3 regions of the Oerskovia sp. PE-21s genome follow, and region 1 is predicted to be linked to each of the others. Evidence: riboswitches for the same ligand, from Rfam matches in the RefSeq annotation. Region 1 holds a riboswitch; each other region holds the start of a gene.

Region 1 (3,268 bases):
GCCACGCACGACCCGCACACGCGCGACGCCTGCACGCGCGTGATCGACCTCGCCGACTTCCAGTCCGCGGAGGTCGCGGCGTGACCGCCACCGAGCAGGGCCCCGTGCCCGACGGCGCGGCGGGACCCGGCCTGGCCACGTCCCCGGGCGCCTCGCACCGTCCCGTTGGCGCACAGCCCCTCGGTCAGGTCACGGGTTCAGCACCCCCCACCGTGCCCGACGGCGGAGCGCACCTCCGCGCGGAGGCGAGTGGCGGCGTCGGGCCGGGGGAGAAGCCCGCGCGACCAGTGCGGGCGCGTGCCATGCGGGCCGCGTCCGTGGTGTCCGAGGCGTGGCGGAACGTCGGGTCCGGCACGACGCGCGCGACCTTGTTCGCGGCGGTGCTCGTCGTGGTCGTGGGGGCGCTCGCCGCGGTCGACGTGCGTGCGGTCGCGGGCGTGATCGAGGGCGCCCGTGAGTACCGGGACGCGGGCGCGAGCGTGCAGATCCTCGAGGCCACCGGGCAGGTCGACGGGGCACGCTGCGAGGCCCTCGCAGGGGTCGACGGCGTGAACGCCGCCGGAGCCCTGCGGACGGGGGATCCCGTGCGGGCGCTCAACCTGCCGTCGAGCGAGCTGACCGGCTTCGAGGCGACCCCCGGGCTGCTCGGCGCGCTCGACCGCGGCCGGGTCGCCGGGGCGGGACTGTGGCTGTCCGCGGACCTGGCCGAGGCGCTCGGCGCGTCCGCCGGTGACTCGATCGCGACGATCACCGGTCCCGCGCGGGTCGGCGCCGTCTACCCGTACCCCGACGACGGGCGCGACCGCGCGCTCGGTTACGCAGCAGTCGCGCCGGTGCCCGCGGCGGGACTGTTCGACTCGTGCTGGGTCGAGATCTGGCCCGTCGAGCCCGAGACGGCGACGCTCCTGCGCACGACCATCGTCGCCGACTCAGCCTCCGAGGTTCAGCCCACCCAGAAGCAGCTCAACGGCCGGCTCGGCGCGACGTACGACGCGAGCGCCGAGTTCAGGGATCGTCTGACGAAGCCCGCGCCGATCGCCGCCGCCTTCCTGGGGTTGGCCCTGGGCTTCGCCGTGATTCGTCTGCGCCGCCTCGAGCTCGCCGCAGCCCTGCACGCCCGGGTCCCCCGCTCGGCGCTGACCTGGCAGGTGCTCCTGGAGACCGCGGTGTGGACCGGTGCCGCCGTGATCGTGACCGTTCCGGTGCTGTGGTGGCTCGCCGCCGATGCCGGCCTTCCCGCCGACCACCTCAGCACCTGGGTCATCGGCATGCGGACCGTCCTCGCGGGAGCGGGCGCGGTGCTCGTCGGAGCGGTCGTCGGGGCGCTCGCGACCCGGGAGAAGCACCTGTTCAAGTACTTCAAGGAGAGGTGACGGACCTCGACGCTGGGTGAGCCGGGCTGATCGCGGGACGCCCGCGCCGCCGTCGTGCAACCTGCGCTACGGTGGCCGCGCACCACCCAGCACCACCAGTACCACCCACAACTCCACACCCACGGGAGCTCGCAGCAGCGAGCTGAGAGGGCGGCTCAGCGCCGCCGACCGTTCGAACCTGTTCGGATCATGCCGACGTAGGGAGAGAGCAATGAGCTCTGAGACCGCTGTGCCCGCGCACACCATCACGACCGGACCCATCGCGGGGTCCGCCAAGGTGCACCACCCCGTCCCGGGCGCGGAACACCTGCGCGTCCCCGAGCGCCGCGTGCTCCTGAGCAACGGCGAGCACCTGGACCTGTACGACACCTCGGGCCCGTACACCGAGGTCGACGACCCGGCCGCGTTCGACCTCGCGGGCGGGCTGCCCGCGCTGCGGGCGTCGTGGCTGCGGCCCGACGCCGTCCCCACCGAGCACGGCACGGGCGGCGCCCGCACGCAGCTCGCTTGGGCACGGGCCGGGGTCATCACCGACGAGATGCGGTTCGTGGCGGCGCGCGAGGGCGTGGACGTCGAGCTCGTGCGGGACGAGGTGGCCCGCGGCCGGGCCGTGATCCCGGCCAACCGCCGGCACCCCGAGATCGAGCCCATGATCATCGGCAAGGCGTTCGGCGTGAAGATCAACGCGAACATCGGCAACTCGGCCGTGACGTCCTCGATCGAGGAGGAGGTCGAGAAGATGGTGTGGGCCGCGCGCTGGGGCGCCGACACCCTCATGGACCTCTCGACGGGCAAGGACATCCACGAGACCCGCGAGTGGGTGCTGCGCAACTCCCCGATCCCCGTGGGGACGGTGCCGCTCTACCAGGCGCTCGAGAAGGTCAAGGGCGACCCCGCGAGGCTCACGTGGGAGATCTACCGCGACACCGTGATCGAGCAGGCCGAGCAGGGCGTCGACTACATGACCGTGCACGCGGGCGTCCTGCTGCGCTACGTCCCGCTGACCGCGCGCCGCGTCACGGGCATCGTGTCCCGGGGCGGCTCGATCATGGCCGCCTGGTGTCTCGCGCACCACCAGGAGTCGTTCCTGTACACGCACTTCGCGGAGCTGTGCGAGATCCTGCGCGACTACGACGTGACGTTCTCCCTGGGCGACGGCCTGCGACCGGGGTCCATCGCGGACGCCAACGACGCAGCGCAGTTCGCCGAGCTGCGCACGCTGGGCGAGCTGACCAAGGTCGCGAAGTCCTACGGCGTGCAGGTCATGATCGAGGGTCCGGGGCACGTCCCGATGCACAAGATCGTCGAGAACGTTCGTCTCGAGGAGGAGCTGTGCGAGGAGGCGCCGTTCTACACGCTCGGCCCCCTCGCGACCGACATCGCGCCCGCCTACGACCACATCACGTCCGCGATCGGGGCCGCGATCATCGCCCAGGCCGGGACCGCGATGCTCTGCTACGTCACGCCCAAGGAGCACCTGGGGCTGCCCGACCGCGACGACGTCAAGACGGGCGTCATCACGTACCGGATCGCGGCGCACTCGGCCGACCTGGCCAAGGGGCACCCGCGCGCGCAGCTGCGGGACGACGCGCTGTCCCGTGCCCGGTTCGAGTTCCGCTGGCACGACCAGTTCGCGCTCTCCCTCGACCCCGACACCGCGCGTGCCTTCCACGACGAGACCCTGCCGGCCGAGCCCGCCAAGACCGCGCACTTCTGCTCGATGTGCGGGCCCAAGTTCTGCTCGATGCGGATCTCCGCGGACGTGCGCGAGTACGCCGAGAAGAACGGCCTGACCTCGGTCGAGGCGATCGAGGCGGGCATGGCGGAGAAGTCGAGCGAGTTCACGGACGCGGGCGGCCGGGTGTATCTCCCCGTGACTCCCGCCCAGCCCATGA
Region 2 (3,268 bases), on a different contig from region 1:
ACGCCGTCGCGCAGAACAGGAACACGATCGACGCCGCGGACGCGATGGCCGGCGCCAGGGACGGCAGCGTCACGGACCGGAACGCACGCCAGGGCGAGGCGCCGAGGGCGCGGGCCGCCTCCTCGGCGCGCGGGTCGAGGTGCTCCCACAGCCCGCCGACCGTGCGGACCACGACCGAGTAGTTGAAGAACACGAGCGCCAGGACGATCGCCCCGAACGTGCCGTCGAGCCGCAGGAACCCGAGCAGCCCGCCCTCGACGAGCAGCGAGCGGAACGCGACGCCGACCACGACGGTCGGCAGCACGAACGGCACGGTCACGAAGGCCCGCAGGAACGTGCGCCCCCGGAACCTGCACCGGTACAGCACGTAGGCGCCGGGCACGCCGAGCAGCAGCGAGATCACGGTCCCGAGGATGCCCTGCCACAGCGTGAGCCCGATGATGCGCCAGGTCCGCGGCTCGGAGAACACCTCGGCGAAGCCGGAAAGGTCCAGCGAGGCACCCGAGGCGTCCTGGGTCACGAACCCGCGCGCGACCAGCGTCACGACGGGCCACGCGAAGAACACCCCGAGGAACAGCAGCGGCAGCCCGGCGGCGAGCCCCCACAGGAGGACCCGCCCGCCGCGCTGCACGACCGCGGGCACGCCGCGGCTCACGGGCATCATGCTCAGCCGATCACCGTCGACGTCCACGCCTTGATCCACTCGTCGCGGTGCGCCGTGATGTCGGCGGGAGCGACCTCGAACGGCGCCGGGGACAGCGGCGCGAACTCGGCCCACCCCTCGGGCAGAGCGACGTCCGCGTTCGCGGGGTACATGTACATGTTGTCCGCGATGTCGGCCTGGAACGCGTCGCTCACGAGGAAGTCGACGAGCTTCTTGGCGCCCTCGGGGTTCTCGGCGCCGGCGAGCACGCCCGCGTACTCGACCTGGCGGAAGCACGTGTCGAGCAGCGCGCCCGTGCTGGTCGAGGTGCCGTCCTCGGACACGGTGAACGCGGGCGACGTGGAATAGGACAGCGCGAGGGGGCGCGGGCCCTTGCCCTCGGAGCCCGAGAAGTCGACCGAATAGGCGTCGGACCAGCCGTCGACGACCTTGACGCCGTTGTCCTTGAGCTCGGCCCAGTAACCTTCCCAGCCGTCCTCTCCGTACGCGCCGACCGTCGCGAGCAGGAACGACAGCCCGGGCGACGACGTCGCGGGGTTGGTGACGACGAGCAGGTCCTTGTACTCGGGCTTGGTGAGGTCGTCGAGGGTCACGGGCTCCGCGAGGCCCTTGTCGGCGAACCAGGTGTGGTCGACGTTGACGCACACGTCGCCCAGGTCCACGGGTGTGAGCGCGCCGTCGCCGACCGCGTACTGCGCGGCCGAGCCGGCCAGGCCCGCGGGCGTGTAGGGCTCGAGCACGCCCTCGTCGATCGCGCGCGTCGCGAACGAGTTGTCGATGCCGAACACGACGTCGCCCAGCGGCGAGCCCTTGGTGAGCACGAGCTGGTTGACGAGCGCCCCGCCGTCGCCGGGGGCGACCTGCTCGACGGTCAGCCCGGACTCCTTCTCGAACGCGGCGAGGACGTCCTCGCTGACGTTGAACGAGTCGTGCGTGACGAGGGTGACGGTGCTGCTCGCGGCGCTCGACCCGCTCTCGCCCGATCCCGCGCCCGTGCTGCCAGCGCAGGCCGCGAGGGCCAGCGCGCCGATCCCGCCGACGAGCCCCAGGCCTAGCCTGCGGGGGGTGCTGCGGCGGATACTGATGGTGTTCACGTGTCCTCCTTGGACGTCACAGGAGGGGGACCTCGCGCACGGGAGGTCCCGTGAGCGAGGCTAGAGAAGCCCGACTTCCTCCACCGGTGCTAACCGGATCAGGTTCGAGGGTCTGCGGTGGTCCGCACTCTCAGCGCCCGTTGCCCGGTGTCCCGGGCGGTCGGCGCTCCCCTGTCGTTCACCTGCGACTTTACACCTCGGCCCGACGGCGCGGGCGGGGCTCTCGCGGGTGACGTCCCCCGGGGAGCGCGGCGCCCCGGGGGACGACTACGGTGGGAGTGAGCTTCGCCGTCGGGCCTGCGGGTACGACGGCGGCACCGCCCCGCCCGCCTCACCCTCACCGGAGGAACACACATGGCCGAGAACGAGCAGACCCTCGCCGAGAAGGTCACGACCGTCGCGCTGACGCTGGCCGCAGGCTGGATCGCCCAGAAGGCCGTGAGCTACGCGTGGGCCAAGGCGACGGGGCACGACGCGCCCAAGGACCTGGACGACCCGGAGGTCGGCATCATCAGCGCCGTGACGTTCGCCGCTGCGGCGGCTGCCGCGAGCGTGTTCGCGCGCCGGTTCGCGGGACGCGAGGCCAAGCGGGTCGTGAAGCGCTTCGTCGCGCGCGCGTCCTGAGGTCGAGGTCGGGCGGCCCCGGCGGGTCCGCGCCCGCCGTGCGAGGGGTGTTCCGTAGGGTGTCCCGATGCCCTCCCCTCCTGCTGCCCGACGCCGCCGCTCGTCCCTCGTAGGAGGCCTCCTCGTCGTGGGGCTCGCACTGACCGGGTGCTCGTCGCCCGGTCCCGGCTCCGAGGTGTCCCCCACGCCGAGCGTGGCCCCGACCGCGGTCGCGCTGCCGGGCGGGACCGTCGGCAAGGCGGCAGGGTGGGTCCTCGAGGTGCTCAACGCGGACGCGTCCCCCGACGCCGCGACGCTCGAGCGGCGGTTCGCGCGATCGTTCCTGGACCAGGTGCCCGCCGCACAGCTCGTGCCCGTGCTGGAGCAGCTCCGCGCGGACCAGGAGTGGGTGCCGGTCTCGGTCGACGCGGTCGGCCCGGGCGAGCAGCAGGCCGCGCTGACGATCGTCGGCGCGAGCGGTCAGTTCTTCACGATGCAGATCGGGGCCGACGCGGACAGCCGCATCGAGACCCTCTTCTTCGGCCCGGGCGACGACCCGCACCGTGAGCCCGCCGAGAGCTGGGACGAGCTGGGCGAACGTCTCGACGCCGTGGACGCACGGAGCTCGCTGCTCGTGGCCCAGGTCCTGGACGACGGGACGTGCCGGCCGGTCGAGGAGGCCCCCGGCGGCTCGGACGCGGACGAGGTGCTGCCGCTCGGCTCGATCTTCAAGCTCTACGTGCTGGGCGCCGTGTCGCAGGCCGTCGAGGCCGGGACGCTGACCTGGGACGACGCGCTCACCGTGACCGACGACGTGCGGTCGCTGCCCGCGGGCCAGCTCCAGGACGCGCCCACGGGCACCGTGGTCACGATGCGCGAGGCGGCCGGACTCATGATCTCGATCAGC
Region 3 (3,268 bases), on a different contig from region 1:
AGATGCGCACGCAGTGCCTGGCCGACCGCCCCGCGGGCGTCTCGACCAGCGAGGTCACCACGACGTGGCGCTGGTGGCCGCCGGGGTACGACTGCGGGTACCCGGCGGACGGCGCGCAGAGCGCGTAGCGATTCCCGCGCCGAGAAGTGAGCAGATGCCCCGGTTCGAGCCCGATCCGGGGCATCTGCTCACTTTTCGGCGGGAGCTCAGTGCGCGGCGAGGGGCGGCGCCGGCCAGGTCGGTCGCGTCAGCCCCTGCTCGAAGAACAGGTACTCGTGCATCGAGGACAGCTCGAACGCGCGCAGCATCCGCTCGCGCTCGGCGGGCGAGGCCCAGCGCGCGGCCTCGTCGGCGAACGAGCACGCGGCACGCGTCGCCTCGGCGAAAGCCGGGTCGCCGTAGAGCGCGATCCACCGCGCGTAGGGGTGCCCGTCGAGGTCTCCTGCCTGGCGCACCAGGACGTCGCCGATGTGCGAGTACAGCCAGTAGCACGGCAGCAGGGCCGCGACCGTCTCCGCGTAGGACCCGTTCGAGGCCGCGTGGAGGTGGTTCGTGTAGGCGGCCGTCACGGGAGACGGGTCGACGCTCTCGACCGCCCCACGGTCCATCCCGGCGTGCTCGCCCAACCAGTCGCGGTGCAGCGCCTGCTCGACCTCGAGCGAGGTGACCGCGGCGCCCGCGAAGAACTGCCGCGCCTCGGGCGTGGGCGCGAGCCGGCTCGCCCGCGACAGCACGCGCGAGTACTCGGCGAGGTACGCGGCGTCCTGCGCGAGGTAGAACCCGAAGTCCCCCGCTGAGAGGCTCCCGTCCGTGAGCTCCCGCACGAACCCCATCCCCTCGACGGCCTCGCGCCACCCCGCGATGCGCTCCCAGGCCTCCTCGGAGAACGCCCGCTGCCCGAGCGTGGGCAGGTGCGCCAGGTGGTCGACGGGTCCGCGCCCCGTGCCCACGGCCAACGCTCCCCCGGCTCGCAGCGCGCCCGTGAGCCAGGTCTTCGCATCGCGCACGGCGCCCGCCCAGTCGTCACGCCGGGGTCGCAGCGCGGCGACCGCCGCCGACAGCGAGCACCCGGTCCCGTGGGTGTGCACGGTGTCGACGCGGGGCGCCGAGAAGGTCGTGACGTCGTCGGGCCCGCGAGCGCCCACCAGGGCGTCGGGCGACTCCTCCCCGGTGAGATGACCACCCTTCAGGAGCACGACGGCGCCGCTCACCACGTGCAGGCGCCTCGCCTGGGCGAGGGCGTCGGACCAGGTGGTCGCGGTCTGCTCGCCCACGAGGACGGCGAGCTCAGGGAGGTTGGGCGTCACGAGGTCGGCGAGCGCGACCAGCTCGCGCACGGCCTGCTCGGCCCCCTCGTCGAGGAGCCGGTGGCCGCTCGTGGCGACCATGACGGGGTCGAGCACCACGAACGGCGGCTTCGCGCGCCCGAGCCACGCGGCGATCGCGCGCGCGTTGGGCTCGTTGGCGACCATGCCGATCTTCACGGCGTCGATCACCACGTCGTCCGAGACCGCGTCGAGCTGCTCTGCGAGGAACTCCGCGCCAGGGACGTGGACCGTGCGGACGCCGTGCGTGTTCTGCGCGACCAGGGCGGTCGTGACCGCCATGCCGTACGCGCCGTGCGCCGCGAACGCCTTGAGGTCGGCCTGGATCCCGGCGCCCCCCGTCGGGTCGGTGCCTGCGATGGACAGGACGCGGGGGCGGGAAGGCTCGGGCCCCCGCGACGCGCCGTGCTCGTCCGCGACCACGGCGTCCGCCGCAGGCGTGCGGGCAGGTGCGGGCCGGACAGGTGTGGTGGTGGCAGCAAGCGACATTGCCGACATCCCTTCGCTAGTGCTAGCTAGATCAGGTTCGACGGGTGTGATCTCAGCCCGGCTCGTGGGAGCGGGCACCCCGTGTCTTCGCAGGGAACTCTAGCTGGCGGAAAGTCCTGCCGGTCGGCGGAGACCACCAGGTGTCGCGAGAGGTCGGAACGGTCGAGGCCTACGAGGCCTCGGCCGGCACGGTCTGCACCATGAGGCTCGACAACGGGACGTACCGGTCGAGGCACCGGACGACGCGCTCGACGTCGGCGCGCGCGGCGTCGGGCACGAGGGCGACCGTCGTCGGGCACGAGGGCGACCGTCGTCGGGAGCGGCGGCAGAGCGAGTGGTGTGACGGCGTACTCGACCGAGGGGTCCTCAGTGCAGACGTTGATCCCGTCGGGCCACCCCTCGACCACGACGAGCCACGGCCCCTGCGTGGGGATCGCGACCCGCCCGGTCGAGCCCGGCGCCGCGGCCAGCGCGAGCGAGCCGCACGACACGGCCAGGACTCCGACGAGCAGTGCCGTACGGCGGGGCATGGCGGTCACCTCGTGGTCGTCCTCGACGGCGGGGGCAGGTGGAGCAGGTGGGGCCACCACCGTAGCCGAACGGCGAGGGCTAGACCGCGAACCGGTCGGTCGCCGCGACCAGCGCCTCCGGGAACCCCTGGCCCCCGTGACCCGCGCCCTCGAGCACCACGAGCTCGCTCCCCGGCCACTCCCCGTGCAGACGCCACGCGACGTCGAGCGGTCCCGACACATCCTGCCGCCCGTGCACCAGGACGGCAGGCACCGTGCCGAGCCCGCGCACCCCGGCCAGCAGAGCGCCGTCGGGCAGGAAGGCCGCGTTGGCCCAGTAGTGCGTCACCAGGCGTGCGAACCGCAGCCGGAACTCCGGGTCCTCGTAGCGGTCCCAGGGCTCGAACCCGTGCACGAGCGAGACGTGCACGTCCTCCCAGCGGCACCAGGCCACCGCTGCGCGCTCACGCACCGCACGATCCGGGGACGCGAGCAGGCGGGCGTAGGCCGCCGCGAGGTTGCCGTCGCGCTCCGCCACGGGAACCTCGGCCACGAACCGGTCCCACTCCTCGGGGAAGAGACGACCCATGTCGCGCGTGATCCACTCGACCTCTCGGGCCGTGGTGCTCGTGACCGCTCCCAGGACCACCTCGGTGACGCGCTCGGGGTGCGCCACCGCGTACGCGAGCCCGAGCGTCGCACCCCACGACGTCCCCAGGACCAGCCACGCATCGATACCGAGGTGCTCGCGCAGCCGCTCGACGTCCGCTACCAGGTGCGCCGTGGTGTTCGTCGACAGGTCGGCGTCGTCCTCGCTCGCGAGCGGTCGGCTCCGACCGCAACCCCGCTGGTCGAGAAGGACCACGCGGTAGCGCTCGGGGTCGAACGGCCGCGCCGATCCCGGCGTGCTCCCTGCTCCCGGCCCGCCGTGCAGCACGACCGCGG

Evidence for each region. Region 1 has a riboswitch for thiamine pyrophosphate ahead of thiC (phosphomethylpyrimidine synthase ThiC). Riboswitches for the same ligand answer to the same signal wherever they lie in the genome.
Region 2: linked by a shared signal. The riboswitch ahead of ACZDYF_RS14490 (thiamine ABC transporter substrate-binding protein) and the one ahead of thiC (phosphomethylpyrimidine synthase ThiC) in region 1 are both predicted to bind thiamine pyrophosphate.
Region 3: linked by a shared signal. The riboswitch ahead of thiD (bifunctional hydroxymethylpyrimidine kinase/phosphomethylpyrimidine kinase) and the one ahead of thiC (phosphomethylpyrimidine synthase ThiC) in region 1 are both predicted to bind thiamine pyrophosphate.

Annotation. Positions count from the first base shown of each region.
Region 1 covers NZ_JBUXJM010000004.1:376,111-379,378, forward strand. Annotated here, with positions in the region: gene ACZDYF_RS10440 (ABC transporter ATP-binding protein) at 1-84, shown strand, start outside; gene ACZDYF_RS10445 (hypothetical protein) at 303-1,373, shown strand; TPP riboswitch at 1,485-1,594, shown strand; gene thiC (phosphomethylpyrimidine synthase ThiC) at 1,585-3,268, shown strand, end outside.
Region 2 covers NZ_JBUXJM010000007.1:135,046-138,313, forward strand. Annotated here, with positions in the region: gene ACZDYF_RS14485 (ABC transporter permease) at 1-664, opposite strand, end outside; gene ACZDYF_RS14490 (thiamine ABC transporter substrate-binding protein) at 667-1,758, opposite strand; TPP riboswitch at 1,817-1,941, opposite strand; gene ACZDYF_RS14495 (DUF4235 domain-containing protein) at 2,113-2,382, shown strand; gene ACZDYF_RS14500 (serine hydrolase) at 2,450-3,268, shown strand, end outside.
Region 3 covers NZ_JBUXJM010000010.1:132,001-135,268, reverse strand. Annotated here, with positions in the region: gene ACZDYF_RS17545 (hypothetical protein) at 1-128, shown strand, start outside; gene thiD (bifunctional hydroxymethylpyrimidine kinase/phosphomethylpyrimidine kinase) at 207-1,814, opposite strand; TPP riboswitch at 1,806-1,906, opposite strand; gene pip (prolyl aminopeptidase) at 2,424-3,268, opposite strand, start outside.